Allochromatium vinosum DSM 180: one gene and its partner. The protein of the gene in region 2 interacts with the protein of the main gene of each other region in a pairwise test. Links are inferred from orthologs where the notes say so. Each region holds a gene or a part of one and is shown on either strand. Other genes may lie near its edges.

The links. Proteins that work in one complex are often made in the same cells at the same time.
Region 1: the proteins of ALVIN_RS04760 (region 2) and grxD interact in binary tests that used the Escherichia coli proteins (3 or more experiments, as listed by UniProt). The link is inferred for Allochromatium vinosum DSM 180 from one-to-one orthologs.

The regions. Positions count from the first base shown.
Region 1 is NC_013851.1:2,192,416-2,196,380, forward strand. The notes cover bases 1-2,981. They hold grxD (Grx4 family monothiol glutaredoxin), read right to left. Parts: upstream 1,666-2,981; coding sequence 1,336-1,665; downstream 1-1,335. Other genes in these bases: ALVIN_RS09530 (MlaA family lipoprotein), read right to left, coding at 1-521; rnt (ribonuclease T), read left to right, coding at 645-1,325; ALVIN_RS09545 (N-acetylglutaminylglutamine amidotransferase), read right to left, coding at 1,755-2,981. In the rest of the region: more of ALVIN_RS09545, read right to left, coding at 2,982-3,530; ALVIN_RS09550 (superoxide dismutase), read left to right, coding at 3,742-3,965. UniProt on the Escherichia coli protein: Monothiol glutaredoxin involved in the biogenesis of iron-sulfur clusters.
Region 2 is NC_013851.1:1,102,755-1,107,564, reverse strand. Bases 809-3,650 are described here. They hold ALVIN_RS04760 (BolA family protein), read left to right. Parts: upstream 809-1,990; coding sequence 1,991-2,311; downstream 2,312-3,650. Other genes in these bases: ALVIN_RS04755 (sensor domain-containing protein), read right to left, coding at 2,332-3,650; ALVIN_RS04765 (hypothetical protein), read left to right, coding at 1,045-1,932; ALVIN_RS04770 (ankyrin repeat domain-containing protein), read left to right, coding at 809-983. Also shown: ALVIN_RS04775 (IclR family transcriptional regulator), read left to right, coding at 1-344; more of ALVIN_RS04770, read left to right, coding at 408-808; more of ALVIN_RS04755, read right to left, coding at 3,651-4,767. UniProt on the Escherichia coli protein: Transcriptional regulator that plays an important role in general stress response. Has many effects on cell morphology, cell growth and cell division. Acts by regulating the transcription of many genes, including dacA (PBP-5), dacC (PBP-6), ampC and mreB.

The sequences.
Region 1 (3,965 bases), 1.1 Mb from region 2 along the record:
AGCGGGTCCATGACGATGTCGCCCCCCATACCGATGGCATCGCGCATGGAACTCGGTCCGAGGAAGGGCGTTACCAGATAGGCGCCCGACTCCAGGCCCCAGTAGCCCAGCGTCTGCCCGAAGTCTTCCTTGTAGCTCGGCAGGCCGACGTTGGTGGCCACGTCGACGAAGCCCAGCACGCCGACGGTGGAGTTGATGAAGACGCGCCCGACATCACTGCCCGCGCGCGACATCTTGAACTGCAGGACGTTGTTCACCGCCGAGGTGACATCGGCGAGGTTGTCGAAGAAGTTGGTGATGCCGCGATCGACCGGCTCGGGCGTCACCTTCTGATAACCCCTGGCGATCGGCTGTACGAGCGCCTTGTCGAAATTCATGTTGAAGCGGAAGGTGGCCCGGTTTAAAGGCTCCAGCGGATCGCGCGGATCAAGCTCGCGATCGGGCTTGGAGGCGCACCCCAGCAAAAGCGTTGGCGCCACCAGCCAAGCCAGTGCGCGCGTCCATGATCGACCCATCACCATACCCATATACCTGGCGAATTTCCTCAATGACTGGCCGAATCCTACCACAGCGCGAAGCGGTGTCGGAGACTCACCGCTACCGAGAGCATTGGCATTCGTCGCGCGCGCACTTATGCTGTGGCGATGAGAGAACAGGAACACATCCCCAACGGCATCGCCCGGCGCTTTCGCGGCTTCCTGCCCGTAGTGGTAGACGTCGAGACCGCCGGCTTCGATGCCCAGCGCCACGCCCTGCTGGAGGTCGCGGCCGTCATCATCCGCCAGCGGTCCGACGGTCTGCTCGAACCCGCGCCGACGCTCGCCTGCCACGTGCTGCCCTTCGTCGGCTCGGAACTCGACCCGCGCGCGCTGGCCTTCAACGGCATCGATCCCCATCACCCTTTCCGTGATGCGATCTCGGAGCACGATGCACTCGAACGCATCCTCACCCCGATCCGCAAGGCGGTGAAGTCGACCGGCTGCAACCGCGCCATCCTGGTCGGACACAATGCGCACTTCGACCTGGGATTCATCAAGGCCGCCGTCGAGCGCACCGGCTACAAGCGCAATCCCTTCCATGCCTTCAGCGTCTTCGATACCGTCACGCTCGGCGGACTGATGTTCGGTCAGACCGTGCTCGCCAAGGCATCCAGGGCGGCGGGACTGCACTGGAAGCACAGCGAGGCGCACTCAGCGGCCTATGACGCCGAGCAGACCGCGCGGCTGTTCTGCGCGGTCGTCAATCGCTGGCGCGAACTCGATCCCGAGCGCTACTGGGAACGCAATTCCGAGGTGGTGGCAGGGTCGGACCAGGGGCCGGCTTGAGCACGGTCGCTCAGGCGTCGTCGGCCTTGGCGACGGCCTGCTCCATCATCGTCTTCAGCTCGCCGCTGGCGTGCAGTTCGAGCGTGATGTCACAGCCGCCCACCAGCTCACCGTCGATGTAGATCTGCGGAAAGGTCGGCCAGTCGGCAAAGCGCGGCAGATGCTCGAAGATCTCGGGGTCTTGCAGGACGTTGACATAGGCAAAGGGCACTTCGCACTGCTGAAGGGCCTGCGCGGCGCGCATGGAGAAACCGCACTGCGGAAACTGCGGCGTGCCCTTCATGTAGATCACGACCGGATTGCTCCTGACCTGCTCGCCGATGCGTTCCAAGACATCCATCACGGATTCCTCGATAGTCGTTGAATGATGCTCCTGCCCAGAGTCGGGCCTGGGCGGCGCATTTTCAAATCCTCCCGCGCGGTGCCGGCTCAATCGACGTGACGCTGGAGCCAGAGTTCCAAGAGCGCCAGATGCCAGAGCTTGTTGCCCTGGATACGGGTGTGATGCATGTCGGGCGCGGCCAGGAGCTGGTCGAGATAGCTTGGGCGATAGAGACCGCGCTCGCGGCTGGCGCGCGAGGTCAGGACGTCGCGCATCATCTCCAGGAACGGGCCGCGCACGTATTTGAGCGCCGGCATGGGGAAATAGCCCTTGGGCCGGTCGATCACGGCATCCGGCAGCAGCCCGCGAGCGAGCGCCTTGAGCGGATACTTGCCGCCCTCGCGCAGCTTGAGTTCGGGCGGACAGCGCGCGGCCAGTTCGACGAGCTGGTGATCGAGGAAGGGCACGCGCGCCTCCAGCCCCCAGGCCATGGTCATGTTGTCGACGCGCTTGACCGGATCGTCGACGATGAGGGTGGTCACATCCAGCCGCAGCACGGCATCCATGAAGGTGTCGGCGTCCGGCTCGGCCAGACGCTCGGCGATCAGGGCCGAAGTATGGTCCTCACCGGCACAGGACGCCCCAATCATCCGTAGATATTCGTCGTGATCGCGGTCGAAATAGTGCTTGGCAAAGCGTTCCAGCGGCGAGCCGGTCGTCTCGGCCATCATGCGCGGATACCAGAAATAGCCGCCGAACACCTCATCGGCGCCCTGCCCTGACTGCACGACCTTGATCTCGCGCGAGACCTGTTCGGCGAGCAGATAGAAGGCGACCGCGTCCTGACCGAACATCGGCTCGGCCATGGCGCCGATCGCCTCGGGCAGTCGGGTCAGCACCTGGTCGTTGGGCACCAGGAATTTATGGTGCCGCGTGCCGTAGCGTTCGACCACCAGGTCCGAGTATTCGAATTCGCTGCCGGCCTCCTCGGGCGTGTCCTCGAAACCGACCGAGAAGGTGCGCAGATCCGCGACTCCGGCCGCGGCGAGCAGGGCCACCAGCAGACTGGAGTCCAGCCCGCCCGAGAGCAGCACTCCGACCGGGACGTCCGCAACCTCGCTGCGGATCTTGACCGCGTGACGCAGGGCGGCATGGATGGACTCCAGCCATTCCCCCTCCGACAGCGGCGACTCGGGACGCCGGGCGGCGAGACGCCAATACGCCTGCTCGGTGCGACGGCCATCGGCCTTGATCAACAACCAATGCCCAGGTGCCAGCTTGCGCACCCCCTGGAGGATGGTGCGCGGGGCCGGAACCACGGCATGGAGCGTGAAGAGATTGTGCAGCGCAACCGGATCGATCCGCGTATCCACGCCGCCAGCGGCCAGCAGCGCCTGTGGATTGGACGCAAAACGCAGGACGCGCCCCGACTCCGACCAGTAGAGCGGTTTGATGCCGAAGCGGTCGCGCGCCAGGAACAGCGAGCGCCGGCCGGCGTCCCAGACGGCGAAGGCGAACATGCCGTGCAGCCGCTCGACGCAGCCCGTCCCCCAGGCGTGCCAGGCCTTGAGGATGACTTCGCTGTCGCCCTCGGAAAAGAAGCGATAGCCCTTGGCCTCCAGTTCGCGCCGCAACGCGCGGTAGTTGTAGATGGTGCCGTTGAAGACCAGCGCCAGCCCCAGTTCGGCGTCGACCAGCGGCTGATTGGAGCGCACCGACAGATCGATGATCGCCAGCCGCCGATGTCCGAAGGCCAGCGCCCCGTCACTGTAGCTGCCGCCATGATCCGGGCCGCGCCGCGTCAATTCGGCCATCATGTGCCCGATCGCGTCCAGATCGGCCGGTGCACCATCGAGTCGCAGCTCGCCACAAATACCGCACATTGGAAGTCTTCTCCCGCCAGGTGATCAGATGACTATCGCCAAGAGGATAGCCGAATCGCCGGCGGGGATGGTTGCAAAAACGGCGAGTCGGCCGCATGGTGACGATGCATTCATCCTGGATGGCCGTGCTGCTGATGCCGTTCACGCGAACGATCCGGCTCAGCCCTCCAAACCCAAGATCCCACGCTAAAACGCAGGAGACTCGACGATCATGACGCACGAACTACCCGCCCTGCCCTATGAGAAGAACGCCCTGGAGCCGGTGATCTCGGCCGAGACCATCGAGTACCACTACGGCAAGCATCATCAGACCTATGTCACCAATCTCAACAACCTGATCCAGGATACCGAGTTCGCCGACATGAGCCTGGAGGACATTGTCCTGAAGTCCTCGGGCGGCATCTTCAACAACGCCGCGCAGGTCTGGAACCATAC
Region 2 (4,810 bases):
TGGGCGCCGGCGGCGAGGACGCCATCCGCGCCTATGCCCAGCGCACCAACCTGCCCGCCTACACCCGCAACACCCTCACCGCCCTGCCCGATCTGATCGACGCCTGTCGCGAATCGCTCGCGCGCGGCTATGCGCTCGACGACGAGGAGGCCGAGATCGATGTCGGATGCATCGGGGTCTTGATCCGCGACGGGACGGGGAATGTCAGCGCGGGGCTGTCGGTGTCGGCGCCGATCGCGCGTCGGCGGCTGGAGTGGATCGAGGCATTGATGGATGCCGGACGCCGCCTTTCGGCTCAGCTCGGCTATCGTGCCGATGGCGAACGGGTCCGTACCGGAGCCTGAGAATTCCTGACGACTGCGCATTGTCATTGGCCGGCCCAACCCGGAGGACGAGAATGTGCGGCCATGAACAAGCCCTACGCACTCCTCCTCGTCGTTACGCTCCTGTCACTGCTGGCCGGATGCGGGCCGTCCGATTCAGGCTCCGGCTCGCATACCGCCATGGCACCCGATGGTCCGGGCATGGCCCTGATCGAGTCCGCCGAACAGGGCGACCTGAGTGCCGTCGAGCAACTCCTGGCCCGCAATCGCCAGCCCAATGTGCGCGACAGTTGTGACTGGACGCCGCTCATGAAGGCCGCGCTCAATGGCCATGCCGCCATCGTCGAGCGTCTGCTCCAGGCCGGCGCTCAGGTCGATGCCATGGACTCGGGCGGCTATACGGCCATGATGCTCGCGGCCTCGAACAACCATGCCGCCATCGTCGAGCGCCTGCTCGACAAGGGCGCCATGGTCGATCATCAGGAGTCGACGATGGGCTGGACGGCCCTGATCTGGGCGGCCAAGCAAGGCCATGTCGCCAGCGTCAAGGCATTGCTCGAACACCAGGCCGACCGGACGCTCAAGGACTTCGAGGGCAAGACCGCCGCCGACTGGGCACGCGAGGGCGGACACGAAGAGATCCTGGCCCTACTGCGCTGAGTCGATCGTCCCGCCACGCAACCGCTTGGGCTAAAACGCCGTCGCGATTATGCTTGGCCCCATGCCAAGCCTCACCGAAAAGCTCAACGCGCACGGATTCGAGTCCAACGACGACTACGAATTCCAGGTGCGCTGCCTGCTCGAAACGCCGACCTCCGGTATCCGCGCCCTGAACATCGAGGGCGACGGCGGACGGCGCAAGACGGCCTTCGCCAACGCCCTCGCCCGCGCGCTCGATTTCCCCCAGATCCTCTACCACGACTTCACCGACACCCATCCGCCGCTGCCGGATGTGATACTGCCGCCGAGTCAGGACGAACTCGGGCGCGAGGAACCGCCGATCGAGCCGTTCGACCGCCTCGTCAGCGAAGCCTGCGCCCTGAGCGAGGGCGATCCGACCGTGCTGGTCCTCGACCAGCTCCAGGCCGCCGACTTCCGCGAGCACATCCGTCTCCACCGTCTGATCAAAGACGGATTCTGGGAGGTGCGCGGCGGCTCCTATTTCGCCAATCCCAACCGGCTGCTGATCGTCCTGATCTCGGAGCAACCGCTCTATCACGCCCTGCGTCAGGAGAGCTTCCGACTCTGGATCGGTCGCCAGTCCGAGCGCCAACTGGTTTATCATCCGGCGGATTTCGGTCTGGGTTCGGATGCCCGGAACGTCTTCGAGGCACTGACCCAGTTGTTCGAGGCGCTCGGGGCGGCGCCGACACGCCGTGAATTCACGCGCCTGCTCGACGATCTGAGGCTCCATGTGCGCACCGTCGAGCATCTGCGCCTGAGTCTCTACGGGCGTCTGGAAGCCATCGAGCGGGAGGCGTTGAGCGATCCGCGTCTCCGCGAGATCCAGCACCGGCTCCTGGAGGCCGCGCGAAGCTGGCTCGTCACCGAGCACATCGAACTGGCGGACGCTCGACCGCCCCCGGACCTGAATCAAGGACAGCGCTGACCGAACCGCGAACGAGACCGAACCGCGAACCGATCCACAACACGGAGATCCCGTAATCATGAGCCGTAAGCAGCGTATCGAGACCCGGATCCAAGAGACCCTCGCGCCCCTGTATCTGGACGTGGTCGACGAAAGCTATATGCACGCCGTCCCACCGGACTCCGAATCCCACTTCAAGCTCCTGGTCGTGAGTGAGACGTTCGCGGATGTCTCGCTGGTCGAGCGCCATCGCCGGCTCAATGAGTTGCTCGCCGATGAGCTCAGCCAGGGACTCCATGCCCTGACCATGCACACCTGGACACCGGAGGAATGGCAGGCCAAGGGCGGTGTACCCGACTCGCCCCCCTGCCAGGGCGGCTCCAGGAACGCCGACGCCTGATCCAGGCGCGCCCACGGCCTTCAGGGCGATGGAGAGGGCGACTCGGCCAGACCGATCTGTGCAATCCGCGCCAGAAAGGCCGCCGGCTCCAGGGCCGGTGCGCACAGATAGCCCTGAAACTCATGGCATCCGGCGTCCAACAAGAACTGACGCTGGATGTCGGTCTCGACCCCCTCGGCGATCACGCGCAGCTTGAGCACACTGGCCAGACCGATCACGGCCGTGGCGATGGCGGTATCGCTCTCGTCGTGCGGAATGTCGCACACGAAGGACCGATCGATCTTGAGCTTGTGGATCGGAAAGCGCTTCAGATAGGCCAGACTGGAGTAGCCGGTACCGAAATCGTCGATCGCCAGCCGCACCCCGAGCGCCACCAGGTTTTCGAGACGGCGCAGGGTTTCCTCGACGTTCTGGATCAGGATGGACTCGGTCAGCTCCAGTTCCAGCCGCCCAGGCGGCAATCCCGTCTCATCCAGCCATTGCGCCAGCAAGTCGATGAAGTTGGCCTGATGGAACTGCGTCGCCGAGACGTTCACCGACAGCGACAGACGGATGCCCTGCGCCTGCCAGTGCGCCCCCTGCCGGATCGCCTCGCGCAACACCCAGCCACCGAGCGCGACGATGAAGCCCGTCTCCTCGGCGATGGGAATGAAGCGTCCGGGCGCGAGTTCGCCCAGATCGGGATCGTTCCAGCGCACCAGGGCCTCGGCCCCGATCACCAGACCGCTGACCAGATCGATCTGCGGCTGGTAGGCAAGCCAGAAATGCCCCTGCTGCAACGCTTCACGCATGGCGTGATCGATCCGCACCCGTTCGAGCAGACCGACATTCATCTGACGCTGATAGAAACAGCAATCGCCCCGACCGTGCTCTTTGACGTGATACATGGCACTGTCGGCATTCTTGATCAGATCGTCGAGTGTCTCGCCATCCTCCGGGTAGAGCGCGATGCCGATACTGCACGAGAGCGAGAACTTCAGGCCATCGAGTTCGAATGGCTGGGCCATGGACTCCAGCAGTCGGCGCGCGACCAGCTCGGCGCCATGCGACTCGACGCGATGCAGCAGCAGCACGAACTCGTCGCCCCCCAGGCGCGCAATGGTGTCGACATGACGCAGACACTGACGGATGCGCTGCGCCACCTCGATCAGCACACGATCGCCGAAGACATGCCCCAGGGAGTCATTGATGTGCTTGAAGCGATCGATGTCGATGAAGAGCACGGCGAAGCGCGTGTTCTCGCGCCGGGCCAGTTCGATGCTGAACTCCAGCCGCTCGGTGAGCCGGAGCCGGTTCGGCAGCCCGGTCAGGGCATCGTTGAAGGCCAGTTGCTCGATACGCTGGCGCGCCTCCACCGTCTCGGACAGATCCTTGACGAACCCGACATAGTGGAAGGGCAGTCCCTCGGTATCCAGCACCCGCATCAGCGAGACCAGACAGGGAAAGGTCGAGCCATCGGCGTGGTGCTGTTCGATCTCGCCCTGCCAGTGACCGCTGCGATCGAGCGCCGCCCGGATGTCCGGATCGAGCGTCTCGTTGGCCCAGAGCCGTAGCGACCGGTCGAGCCGCTGGCCCACGAGTTCGGCGCCGGCAAGACCGGTCATGCGCTCGCCCGCTGGATTCACGGCCACGATCCTGAACTCGGGATCCGTGACGAAGATGGCATCCAGACTGGCCTCGAACACGCGCGCCGCGAGCTTCAGACCCTGCTCGTCGTGCAGGCGCTGGGTGATGTCGCGAAACGCATAGACGCGCCCGATGGGACGCCCGCGCGCGTACTGCGGCAGAGTCACGCGCTCCAGCACGCGCCCCTGGCGCAGCGTCAGCAGATCCGAGGCCTCCAGCAACGGATTCTGAGCGATGGCCTGGAGACGCGCGGCATACCCCTCGGCATCGAGCACCTCGCGCACCATCCAGTCGTGGATTCCGGCATCGTTGCGCTCGGTCAGGAGCGCCGCCGGCAGGCGCCACAACTCGGCGAAGCGCTGATTGAAGCTGCGGATCGCCCCATCGAGATCCGTGACCAGAATGCCATCGGCGCTCGATTCCAGGGTCGCGCGCAATTCGGCGACCAGCTTCTCGAGTTCGCTCTCGACCGCACGCCGCTCGCTCTGGTTGGAGAAACAGGCCAGATAGAGACATCGGCCATCCGGGCAGGACACCCGGCCGACACGCCTCAGGACAGTCACCAGGGTGCCGTCCTGGCGACGCAGCAGCGTCTCGGACAGCAGGGTATCGCCACGTCCGGCGGCCACGTCCTCCCAGAAGAACAGATCTTCGGGCGTGCAGGCCAGTTCACTCATGGAGCGCCCGACCAGGGACGCACGCCCCTGACCGAGCAACTCCTCAGCGGCCCGATTGACGGCCAGCAGACGCTGATCGCTCCCATCGACCAACCACACCGCGTCGATCAGCTCATCGATAAGCGCTTGTGCAAGGTCGATATCTGAAGTCAAGTCGTCACCCTCGGCGTCCTCGCCTGTGGATCTGAGAGGCGTG